2 regions of the Nocardia farcinica genome follow, and region 1 is predicted to be linked to the other one. Evidence: riboswitches for the same ligand, from Rfam matches in the RefSeq annotation. Region 1 holds a riboswitch; the other holds the start of a gene.
What was found. Region 1 has a riboswitch for cobalamin ahead of metE (5-methyltetrahydropteroyltriglutamate--homocysteine S-methyltransferase). Riboswitches for the same ligand answer to the same signal wherever they lie in the genome.

Region 1 (5,219 bases):
GGATGCGCATCGGCGACAGCCAGCTCGTCGACGATCACTTCGCCGCTCTTCAAGGTGATTTCGGCCCGGGCGCCGAAGGCTTTCTCGTTCGGGTCGGTCGAGTGGTAGCGACGAGTCCACTCCGGATCCTCGGCAGTGGAGATCTTGCGCCACAGCTCGATCGTGTCGGGCCGCTGTGCGCGCTCGGGAGCGTAGGAGCGCTCGTGGTGCCAGGTTCCGTCCTGCAGGGCAACCGCAAAAATATACATGAGCGAGTGATCGAGGGTTTCGCGCGAGGCCTGGGGATCGAACTTCTGCGGATCGTTCGAGCCGGTGCCGATCACGTGATGCGTGTGGTGGCTGGTGTGCAGCACGACGGTCGCGATCTGATCCAGATCACCGACTCGCTCGCGCAGGCGGAACGCCAGGTCGATCGGCGCTTGGCTCTGGTACTCGGCCGAGTGCTCCTTGGTGTAGGTGTCGAGGATGCCGCGCTTGGCCTCGCCCGGCGCCGGCAACGGCACCGAGTACTCGGCATTCGGGCCGCCGAGCAGCCACGCGATGACACCGTCTTCGCCCTCCCAGATCGGCGAGGGGGCGCCCTCACCGCGCATCGCGCGATCGACCGCCTCGACGGCCATCTTTCCGGCGAAGGCAGGCGCGTAGGCCTTCCAGCTCGAGATTTCACCCTTGCGGGACTGGCGTGTAGCGGTCGTGGTGTGCAGAGCCTGTCCGATCGCCTGGTAGATGGTCTCGGCGTCGAGACCGAGCAGAGTGCCGATACCTGCGGCGGCCGAGGGGCCGAGGTGGGCGACGTGGTCGATCTTGTGCTCATGCAGGCAGATCGCACGTACCAGGTCGACCTGGATCTCGTAGCCGGTGGCCAGGCCACGGATCAGGTCCGCGCCATTGCGACCGGAGTGTTGGGCGACGGCGAGAATCGAAGCGATGTTGTCGCCCGGGTGTGAGTACTCCGCGGCCAGGAAGGTGTCGTGGAAGTCGAGTTCGCGGACCGCGACTCCGTTGGCCCAGGCGGCCCATTCCGGGGAGAACCGGCCCGGCACGCCGAATACGGTCGCGCCCGGGCGGTAGGTGTGGGCCAAGGCTTGGGCGCGAGCGTTGGCGACCGGTCGGCGGGTGATCGAGGCCGCGGCGACCGAGGCGTTGTCGATGATGCGGTTGACAATCATCTCCTCGGTGTCGGCCGGAACCTCCACGGCATCGGTGGCTACCTCGGCGATCCGCCACGCCAAGTGCTCCTCACGAGGGAAGTCCTCGGCAGAGCGGTGGGTACGGACAAGATGGTGCTTCACAGCGCTGGCCTCCCGGACGTCAAATATTCACCGATACCGTTCGCACGTTACACAGTTCGATTTGCGGGCAAAATGCCTCGCAGATGCCGAAATATGTGGAAGATCGCCGGCAAATCTGTGAAAGTTGCGAATGGTGCGCGTGATAGATTCGGGTCATGCAGAAGATGTTCGCGGGCGCGCGGCTGCGCGCACTGCGCGACCAGCGCGGGCTGTCGCAGACCGCGCTGGCAAAACTGCTCGGGCTATCGGTGAGCTATGTCAATCAGCTCGAGAACGATCAGCGTCCGCTGACCGTCCAGGTGCTGCTCAAACTCAATGCCGCCTTCGATCTGGACATGGGCTTCTTCGCTACCGACACCGACGCACGACTGCTGGCCGATCTCCATGAGGTGTTCATCGAGGATCCCGATGCCGCGGGCATCAGCAATGCCGAACTCGAGGATCTCACCACGCGGGTCCCGGCCGCCGCGCATCTGCTGGTGAACTTGCATCGCAGACTGCGCAGCGCGACGCAGCAGCTCGAGCAGATCTCCGCTGGTCTCGAGGCTCCAGCCGCGAGTGCCACGGCGGTGACTCCGTACGAGGACGTGCGCGACTTCTTCTACGACCATCGCAACCACATACCCGAGCTCGACTCCGCCGCGGAATCGATGTTTCAGGACAATCGGCTCAGCATCGGCGGGTTGGACCTGCAGCTGACCCGCCTGTTGCACGAGCGCCACGGCATCACCGTCACGATTCGCTCCGACGATCCGACCGATCCCGGCCCCAAGCGTGTCTACGATCCCGCAGCGCGCCACATCGCGCTCGCACGACGACTCTCAGCCGGTCAGCGCGCATTCCAGCTCGCGACCCAGCTGGCGTTCCTGACGCACAACCACACCATCGACGCGATCACCGCCATGTCGAATCTGCCCACCGCATCACGCGACCTGTTGCGCATCGGCCTGGCCAACTATTTCGCCGGAGCGCTCATCCTGCCCTACAACAGGTTCCGTAATGCCGCCGAAGATCTGCGCTACGACATCGAGTTGCTGTCATCGATGTTCGAGGTCGGTTTCGAGACCGTTTGTCACCGCCTGTCGACATTGCAGCGGACCGGACAGCGCGGTGTGCCGTTCTTCTTCGTGCGTATCGACCGGGCCGGCAACATCTCCAAACGCCAGTCCGCCACCGCGTTCCACTTCTCCCGGGTCGGCGGCAGCTGCCCGCTGTGGGTCGTCCACGACGCCTTCGCAACCCCGGGGCGAATCCGCACCCAGATCGCCCAGATGCCCGACGGCCGCAAGTACCTGTGGCTGGCCCGCACCACCGACGAGAACACTCCCGGATTCCTCGCCGCCAAGCGCAATTTCGCGATCGGACTCGGCTGCGACCTCGCCTACGCCGAGAAACTGGTGTACTCCCAAGGACTCCCGCTCCACGATGACCCCACCGCGGTCCCGATCGGCGCGGGCTGCAAGGTGTGCGAACGCCCGAACTGCGCACAACGAGCCTTCCCACAGCTCGGGCGGGCCATCCGCGTCGACGACAACCTCGCTGCGAACATCCCTTACGCCCCCGCCGACTCACCCACTGAAACCCGGCGCTGACCGTCCACCCCGATCGCCTGCGCGCGGTGGCGCGCTCGCGAGCGGGTTCGCCGACCACCAGCCGCGACGCGCCCGGCACAGCGGGCGAATCCTCGGTCTTGCGGGCATCGGCTGGGGACCCTCGCTGCCACCGCAGATGCCCGCGCCCCCGATCGCCACCCCGTCCGCTCGATCCAGCCTTACCCGCCCCCGGCTCCCCACCGGTCCGCCGAGGAGCAGAACCGGCTGATCGGTGCAGCGATCGGCGGGCCGACTACCGGTAGGCCTCAGCACGCGGTCGGGCTGGACTAGAATGGTGACCGCAGCTGGTTCACGTTCACCGTGCAGAGTCGGAGCCCCGAACTCCAGTGATCGTGTCGAAGCCGGCCCGGGACACCGGACCGGTGAGAGGGAACCCGGTGGGAATCCGGGACTGTCCCGCAGCGGTGAGTGGGAACGACCGCCGTCATGGAGCACTGGGCGCCTGCCTGGGAAGCGACGGCCACTAGGTCGGCCGAATCAGGCCGGTGCCCATGAGTCCGAAGACCTGCCCGCTGTGCCGGACACGCCGTGCCCGGCGGCCTCCGCCTCGAGGATTGGGCGCATGGACCGATATTCCACCGCCCCGCCAGGAGACCCTGGAAACGGGCGCGCGAGCTTGCCTCGCACGTACCTCACGGTCGGATTTCGGCGCTGCGCACGACAGGCGATGGCCATCCGCATCTACACCGGAGACGATCAACGTGGCTGTTTCGCCCACCCCCTTCACCGCCACGGTTCTCGGACTGCCCCGCGTCGGGCCGAACCGGGAACTCAAGCGCGCCATCGAGGCCTACTGGGCCGGCAAGGCCGACGCCGAGCACCTGCACACCGTCGCGCGTGAACTGCGCGATACCCACCTGGGCCTGCTCGCCGCCGCGGGGCTGGATTCCATCCCGGTCGGCACCTTTTCCTACTACGACCAGGTCCTCGACACCGCGGTCCTGCTCGGTGCGCTGCCTCCGCGCGTCGCCGAAATCATCGATCCACTCGATCGCTACTTCGCCGCGGCCCGCGGCACCGACACGATCGCCCCGCTCGAGATGACGAAATGGTTCGATACCAACTACCACTACATCGTTCCCGAGATCGACGCCCGAACGCAGTTCTCACTGAACCCGGCGAAGCTGTTCTCCGAACTCGCCGAAGCCGATGAACTCGGCATCCCGGCCCGGCCCGTCGTCATCGGGCCACTGACCTTCCTGAAACTGTCCAAGCACGCCGAAGGCGGCGCGTTGGACCGCCTCGCCGAGCTTCTCCCGCTCTACCGCGAGCTGCTGTCGCGGCTCGCGGCGGCGGGTGTCACCTGGGTCCAGATCGACGAGCCGATCCTGGTCACCGATCTCACCGACGCCGAACTGGCCGCCGTGCGCGCCACCTACACCGAACTCGCCTCGGGCACCGACCGGCCCGCGATCCTGATCGCCACCTATTTCGGGCACACCGACGCGGCACTCGCCGAGATCGCGGCGACGCCGGTCGACGCGGTCGCGCTCGACTTCACCGCGGGCACCACCGTCGAGGCGGTGGCCTCGGTCCCGGCCTTGACCCACAAGCTGCTGGTGGCCGGCGTGGTCGATGGCCGCAACGTCTGGCGCACCGACCTCGACGCCACTCTGAGCACCCTGGGCTCGCTGCTCGGCAGCGCAGCCTCGGTCGCGGTATCGACCTCCTGCTCGCTGCTGCACGTTCCCTACTCACTGACCCCGGAAACCGCGCTCGACGACCGGCTGCGTTCGTGGCTCGCCTTCGGCGCCGAAAAGGTCGACGAAGTCCGGCTGCTGGCCACCGCTTTGACCCAGGGCACCGACGTCGTCGCCGACGAACTGCGCGCCGCCCGCGACGCCGCCGAGTCCCGCCGCACAGATCCGCGCCTGCACAACGCCACCGTCCGGGCACGTCTGGCGGCACTGGCACCCACCGACCTCGAACGCGCACCGGCCGACGAACGTCGCGCCAAGCAGCGTGCTCACCTCGACCTGCCGCTGCTGCCCACCACCACCATCGGCTCCTTCCCGCAGACCTCGACGATCCGCCTGGCTCGCGCCGCACTGCGCAAGAGCGAGATCGACCACGCCGAGTACGTAGCCCGTATGCGGAGGGAGATCGACGAGGTGATCGCGCTGCAGGAACGTCTGGGCCTGGACGTGCTCGTCCACGGCGAACCCGAGCGCAACGACATGGTCCAGTACTTCGCAGAGCTGCTCGACGGCTTCGCCACGACCGACAACGGGTGGGTGCAATCCTACGGAACGCGCTGCGTGCGCCCGCCGATCCTCTTCGGTGATGTCACCCGCCCGACCCCGATGACGACCGA
Region 2 (5,219 bases), on a different replicon from region 1:
TGCAGGGCGAGATGACGATCAGCTACACCCTCACCGAGGCCGACGGCGGCACCGACCTGATCGCTCTGCACGACAAGCTGCCCAGCGGACTGGACCCGCACGACAACGAGATCGGCTGGCGGATCTCGCTGGCGAAGCTCGCCGCCCTCGCCGAGCGCGGCACCCTCGATTGACCGGCGCCTCAGCGCACTTCGTCGTCGGCGCGCGGCCGGATCCCGGAAGGGGGCAGCAGCTCCCACTGCTCCAGCCGGGCGCGGATCTGCTCGGCGGCGTCGATGTTCAGCGGTCCGCTGGTCCACAGCACATACGGCAGGTTGAGGAACCGGCCCTCCCGGACGGCACGCAGCTCGTTGATGCCGGGCTTGCCGCGCAGCAGCTCGACCTTCTGCTCGAAGGTCTGGCCGGGGTAATCGACGAACATGATCGCGTCGGGGTCGGCGGAGGCGAGGCGTTCCCAGGAGACCTTCGTCCACGTGTCGGCGACGTCGTCGAGGATGTTGCGTGCGCCCGCCGAATCCAGGATGGCTTGCGGCGCACCGAACTTCCCGCTGGAGAAGATCGTGTCGCTGCCGCTGTCGAACAGGAAGACGGCGGGCTTGCGCGGCGCCTGCGGTGCGGCGTGCAGGGCGGCCAGGCGGGTGTCGAGATCGGCGACGAGGTCGGCGGCGCGCTCGGTGCGGCCGGTGATGGCGCCGAGATTGGTGAGATCGGTGCGCAGGGCCGTCCACGGTTCGACCACCCCGCGGGCGCGTTCACCGGCTCGCTGACGGCAGCTCTCGGTGAGGATGTAGGCGGCGATGCCGTCCTTGCGCAGCGAATCGGGGGTGAGGTTCGCGGCCTCGGTGTAGCCGTAGTTCCAGCCGGCGACCATGACGTCGGGGCGCTGGGCCAGCACGGTTTCGCGCGAGGGCGAGTGCGGCGCGACATCGGACAACCCGTCGACGGCGGCGGGGCCGTAGTGCTTGCGCAGGGTGTCGGCGTCGCGTTGCAGACTCGACACCGCGATCACCTGGTCCTGGGCGCCCAGCGCCAGCAGCATCGAGACCATGTTGCTGTCGTTGACGAACAGGCGGTGCGCGGGCGCGGGAAAGCTCGCCTCGGCACCGCAGTTGGTGAGCACGAGGTCACTCGCGGTGGGGTGCGCGGTACCGCAGGCGGCCAGGGTGGCCGCCAGCGCGGCCGCGGCGAGTATCCGGACGGGTCGGTTCATGCCTTCGCCTCTCGCGGGGAGATCAACAGGTGGGGTGCGCCGGTGTCGGGGTGGGGGACCCGCACGGCGCGGATGCCGAAGACGTCCGCGAGCACCTCGGGGGTCAACGCCACCGCGGGGTCGGCCGGGGGTGCGCGGTACCGCCGTGCAGCACTAGGACCCGGTCGCAGTAGCGATCGGCGAGGGTGAGGTCGTGCAGCGCGGTGACCACCGTGCGACCGAGGCCGCGGGCCAGCGCGAGCAGGTCGAGCTGGTGGGTGATGTCGAGATGGTTGGTCGGCTCGTCGAGGATCAGGACGGGCGTGTCCTGGGCGAGTGCCCGGGCCAGCAGGACGCGCCGGCGCTCACCCCCGGAGAGCTTGTGCACGGGGCGGGCGGCGAGACCCGCGAGGTCGACCGCGGCCAGTGCGTCGGTGACGACCTGTCGCTCGGCGGGCGATCCCGCGCCCCAGGGCGGCAGATACGGGGTGCGCCCGAGCGCGACCACCTCGCCGACGAGCAGATCCGCGGGCGGCCGCTCGTCCTGCGCCACCAGCGCCACCGTCCGGGCGCGCTGCCGCGCCGGAAGTTCGTGCAGCGGTTGCCCGTCCACCGTGACCCGGCCCCGGCGCGGCCGTCGCACCCCCGCGAGCACGTGCAGCAGCGTGGTCTTCCCGCTGCCGTTCGGCCCGACCACCCCGATCATCTCCCCGGGCGCCACCTCGAAGCTCACCCCGGTGAGCACCGGGCGCCGTCCCACCTCGCAGCTCACCTCGGTCACCGACAAACGTCCCCCGGGCGCGGTATCGCGGGTCATGATTCCCCGAACCGGTAGGTGCGGCGGCCCAGCAGCAGCAGGAAGGCGGGGGCGCCGATCAGGCCGGTCAGCACGCCCACCGGGATCTCGGTGGGGCGCACCAGGATCCGGGTGGCGGCGTCGGCCACGACGAGGAACAACGCGCCGCAGAGCGCGCAGACCGGTAACAGGTCGCGGTGGCGGGGGCCGACCAGCAACCGGGCCGCGTGCGGCACCACCAGGCCGACGAAGCCGATCCCGCCGGACACCGCGACCAGCACCCCGACCAGCACCGCCAGCAGCACGAACAGCGCGATGCGCAGCTGCCGCACCGGAACGCCGACCGAGGCCGCGGTGTCGGCGCCGACGAGCAGCGCGTCCAGCCAGCCCGCGGCCGCCAACAGCGCCACACCTGCCAGCACCACGACCGTCAGCGGCAGCGCGATCCGGGTCCAGTCGGCGCCGGCCAGGCTGCCGAGCAGCCAGAACAGCACCGATTGCGCCGCCGCCGGATCGGCGCTGCGGAACACCAGGAAACTGCTGAACGCGGCGAACGCCGAACCGAGCACGGTGCCGGTGAGCACCAGCCGCAGCGGGGTGAGGCCGCCCTGGGCGGAGGCGATGAGGAACACCAGCGTCGCGGCCAGGAACGCGCCGGCCAACGCACCGCCGGACAACGCCCAGACGCCCGCGCCGGCGAAGAACCCCGAGGTGATCACCGCGGCCGCGCCGACACCGGCACCGGAGGAGACGCCGAGCAGGAAGGGATCGGCCAGCGGATTGCGCACCAGGGTCTGCATCGCGGCCCCGGCCAGCGCCAGCCCGGCGCCGACGATCGCGGCGAGCACGGTACGCGGCACCCGCAGCTGCCAGACGATGGTGTCGAGACCGAGATCGGCGGGCGCGGTGCCGGTGATCCGGTCCCGCAGCACGTGCCAGACCGATCCGACGGGCAGTGTCTCGGCGCCGAGACCGGTGGCGAACACCATGGCGACGCATACGGCGACGCTCAGCACGCCGAGGGTGATCGATGTCCGGACGCGGATCATCGGCGATACTCCACAGGCAAGTCGCGGCCTTTCCAGAAGCGACCCGGTGGGGGAGGTCTGACTCTCGCCGAAGGCGATCACAGTGGCGCGACCGTTCCGGATTCTCACCGGATTCCCGCACCCGCCGGGGGTTGACGGGCAGTACTCTACCGCCCGGTCTGCTCGCGGCGGGTGGTCGGGTCGGCACGTGGCAGGCTCCGGCGTCCGTCGTTACCGTGGAGTGATGTCGCTGTGGGACGAGCGGCACCCGTCGACGGTCGCCGACTGGGACGACGAACGGCGCAGGGCTCGGTTGCGGGAGACCCGCCTCGGGCATCGCTGGACGAGACTGCGCCGCACCAGGCTGGCGCTGGTGCGGGTCGCCGCCTTACTGACACTCCTGCTCACCCTGTTCGTGCAGTACTGGGTGCACGACGTGGCGCCGGAGCGGGCCAGGCTCGCACGCACCGAACCCGCGCTGCTTCCGGTCGCCACTCCGGTGGACGACCGGAACTGGGACACCGCGGTGGTGGACATGGTCGGTCTGGGCGGGCTCAACGCCACCGACACCGCGGCCGCCCTGCCCGCGCTGCGCCGCCTCGGGGTGGTGTGGGCGATCAGATACGACAACCAGGGCATCGACAGCAAGGTGATCGCGGATCTGGTGGTGCGCGCCGCGCAGATGTCCGGGGTGCGCAACCTCGTGCTCGTCGGGCACAGCATGGGCGGGGTGATCGCGCTGGAGGTGGGCGAGCACATCCATCGCGGCAGCGACCGCAGGCTGGCCGGAGTGCTGCTGGACTGCACCCCGATGGACCTCGGCGCGGTGCGGCCGGAGAGCCGTGGCCGCGGCGAGGACATGCTGCGCTGGATGGGCTGGCTGCCCGGTGCGCGGGAGAGCCGCACGCTGCGCATGGCGGTGGAAACCTATGCCCGCCGGGACCGCTTCCTCGATCCGGCCGGCCGGCCGGTGCCCGGCATCCGGCTCGCCGCGCTGCGTGCGGTGCTGACCGAGGTGACCACCGAGAAGGTGCTCTCGCACAACGCCGCCAGCAACGGGTTGATCGAATCGCAGTTCCTGGCGATCGTCGGTGGCGGCGCGATCGACAACCTGCGGGCTCTGGCGCGGCCGGCCGAGGGCAAACCGCGTCCGGCGATCGTGTTCATCCGTCCCCGCGACGCCGCCCGCGACCGGGTGGTCGACGTCGAGTACTCCCACCGGGTGCTGGTCGAGCGGGTCGGCGGGGTGGACGGCAGCCTGCTGGTGGTGCTGCCGCGCGAGATCGGCCACGCCAACCCGCGGCAGGCGCCGGTGGCCTACAACACCGTCATCGAGCAGCAGGTGCTGCCGTTCGTGCAGCGCTATCTGGACCGGGCGCGCGGCGTGCGGACCGCCGCGGCGCCGTCGTGACACCTTTCGAATCAGGCTGCCGACAAAGGTGTTCGGGGACGCGGCCGGGTTGTTTCAATTCCCCGCATGTCTGGAACCCGAACCGTGCTCGCCGGCCGTCGTGGCCGTCGCCTGACCGCCGTTCTGCTCGCCGCGGCGACCGCCGCGACCCTCGGGCTGACCGGTTGCGCGAAGGACGACGACGCGACGGTGGCCGCCGCGAACACCCCGCTGCCCACCGAGGTGCCGCCCGGCACCAAGCTCGTGATCGCCGACCAGCAGGAGCGGTTGCAGACGGCGCTGCGGCTCTCCGGTGAGCTCGACACGCTGCCGTTCACCGTCGAATTCGCCAACTTCGTCGGCGGCCCGGCCATCCTGGAGGCGTTCCGCGCCGGCGCGGCCGACGTGGCGCCGGTGGGGGACGTGCCGCCGATCCACGCGCTGGCCGCCGGGCAGGACGTGCCGATCGTGGCCGCGTACCGCACCAGCGTGGACGCGCTGAAACTGGCGGTGGCGCCGGGTGTTCCGGTGACGACGCTGGCGGATCTGAAGGGCAGGAAGATCGCCTACGCCGAGGGCACCGCCCAGCAGGCGGCCGTGCTGCGCGCGCTGGACAAGGCGGGACTGGACACCGGCGACGTGGAACTGGTCCGGTTGCAGCTGGCGGAGTTCCTCGACGCGGTGCGCACCGGCCAGGTGGACGTGGCCCCGCTGATCGAACCGAACGTCACGCGGCTGCTGCGCACGCCCGGCGCCACCGTGCTGCCCGACAGCGAAACGCACGGCATCTACAGCGGATTGGCCTACCTCTACGCG

Region 2: another riboswitch for cobalamin. It lies ahead of AMO33_RS11180 (FecCD family ABC transporter permease); the one in region 1 lies ahead of metE (5-methyltetrahydropteroyltriglutamate--homocysteine S-methyltransferase).

The regions. Positions count from the first base shown of each region.
Region 1 is NZ_LN868939.1:1,526,094-1,531,312, reverse strand. It holds gene prpD (2-methylcitrate dehydratase PrpD) at 1-1,292, opposite strand, end outside; gene AMO33_RS23780 (short-chain fatty acyl-CoA regulator family protein) at 1,448-2,884, shown strand; cobalamin riboswitch at 3,231-3,432, shown strand; gene metE (5-methyltetrahydropteroyltriglutamate--homocysteine S-methyltransferase) at 3,601-5,219, shown strand, end outside.
Region 2 is NZ_LN868938.1:2,289,452-2,294,670, reverse strand. It holds gene AMO33_RS11195 (SRPBCC family protein) at 1-173, shown strand, start outside; gene AMO33_RS11190 (ABC transporter substrate-binding protein) at 182-1,210, opposite strand; gene AMO33_RS11185 (ABC transporter ATP-binding protein) at 1,314-1,970, opposite strand; gene AMO33_RS11180 (FecCD family ABC transporter permease) at 2,003-3,034, opposite strand; cobalamin riboswitch at 3,014-3,152, opposite strand; gene AMO33_RS11175 (alpha/beta hydrolase) at 3,258-4,424, shown strand; gene AMO33_RS11170 (ABC transporter substrate-binding protein) at 4,491-5,219, shown strand, end outside.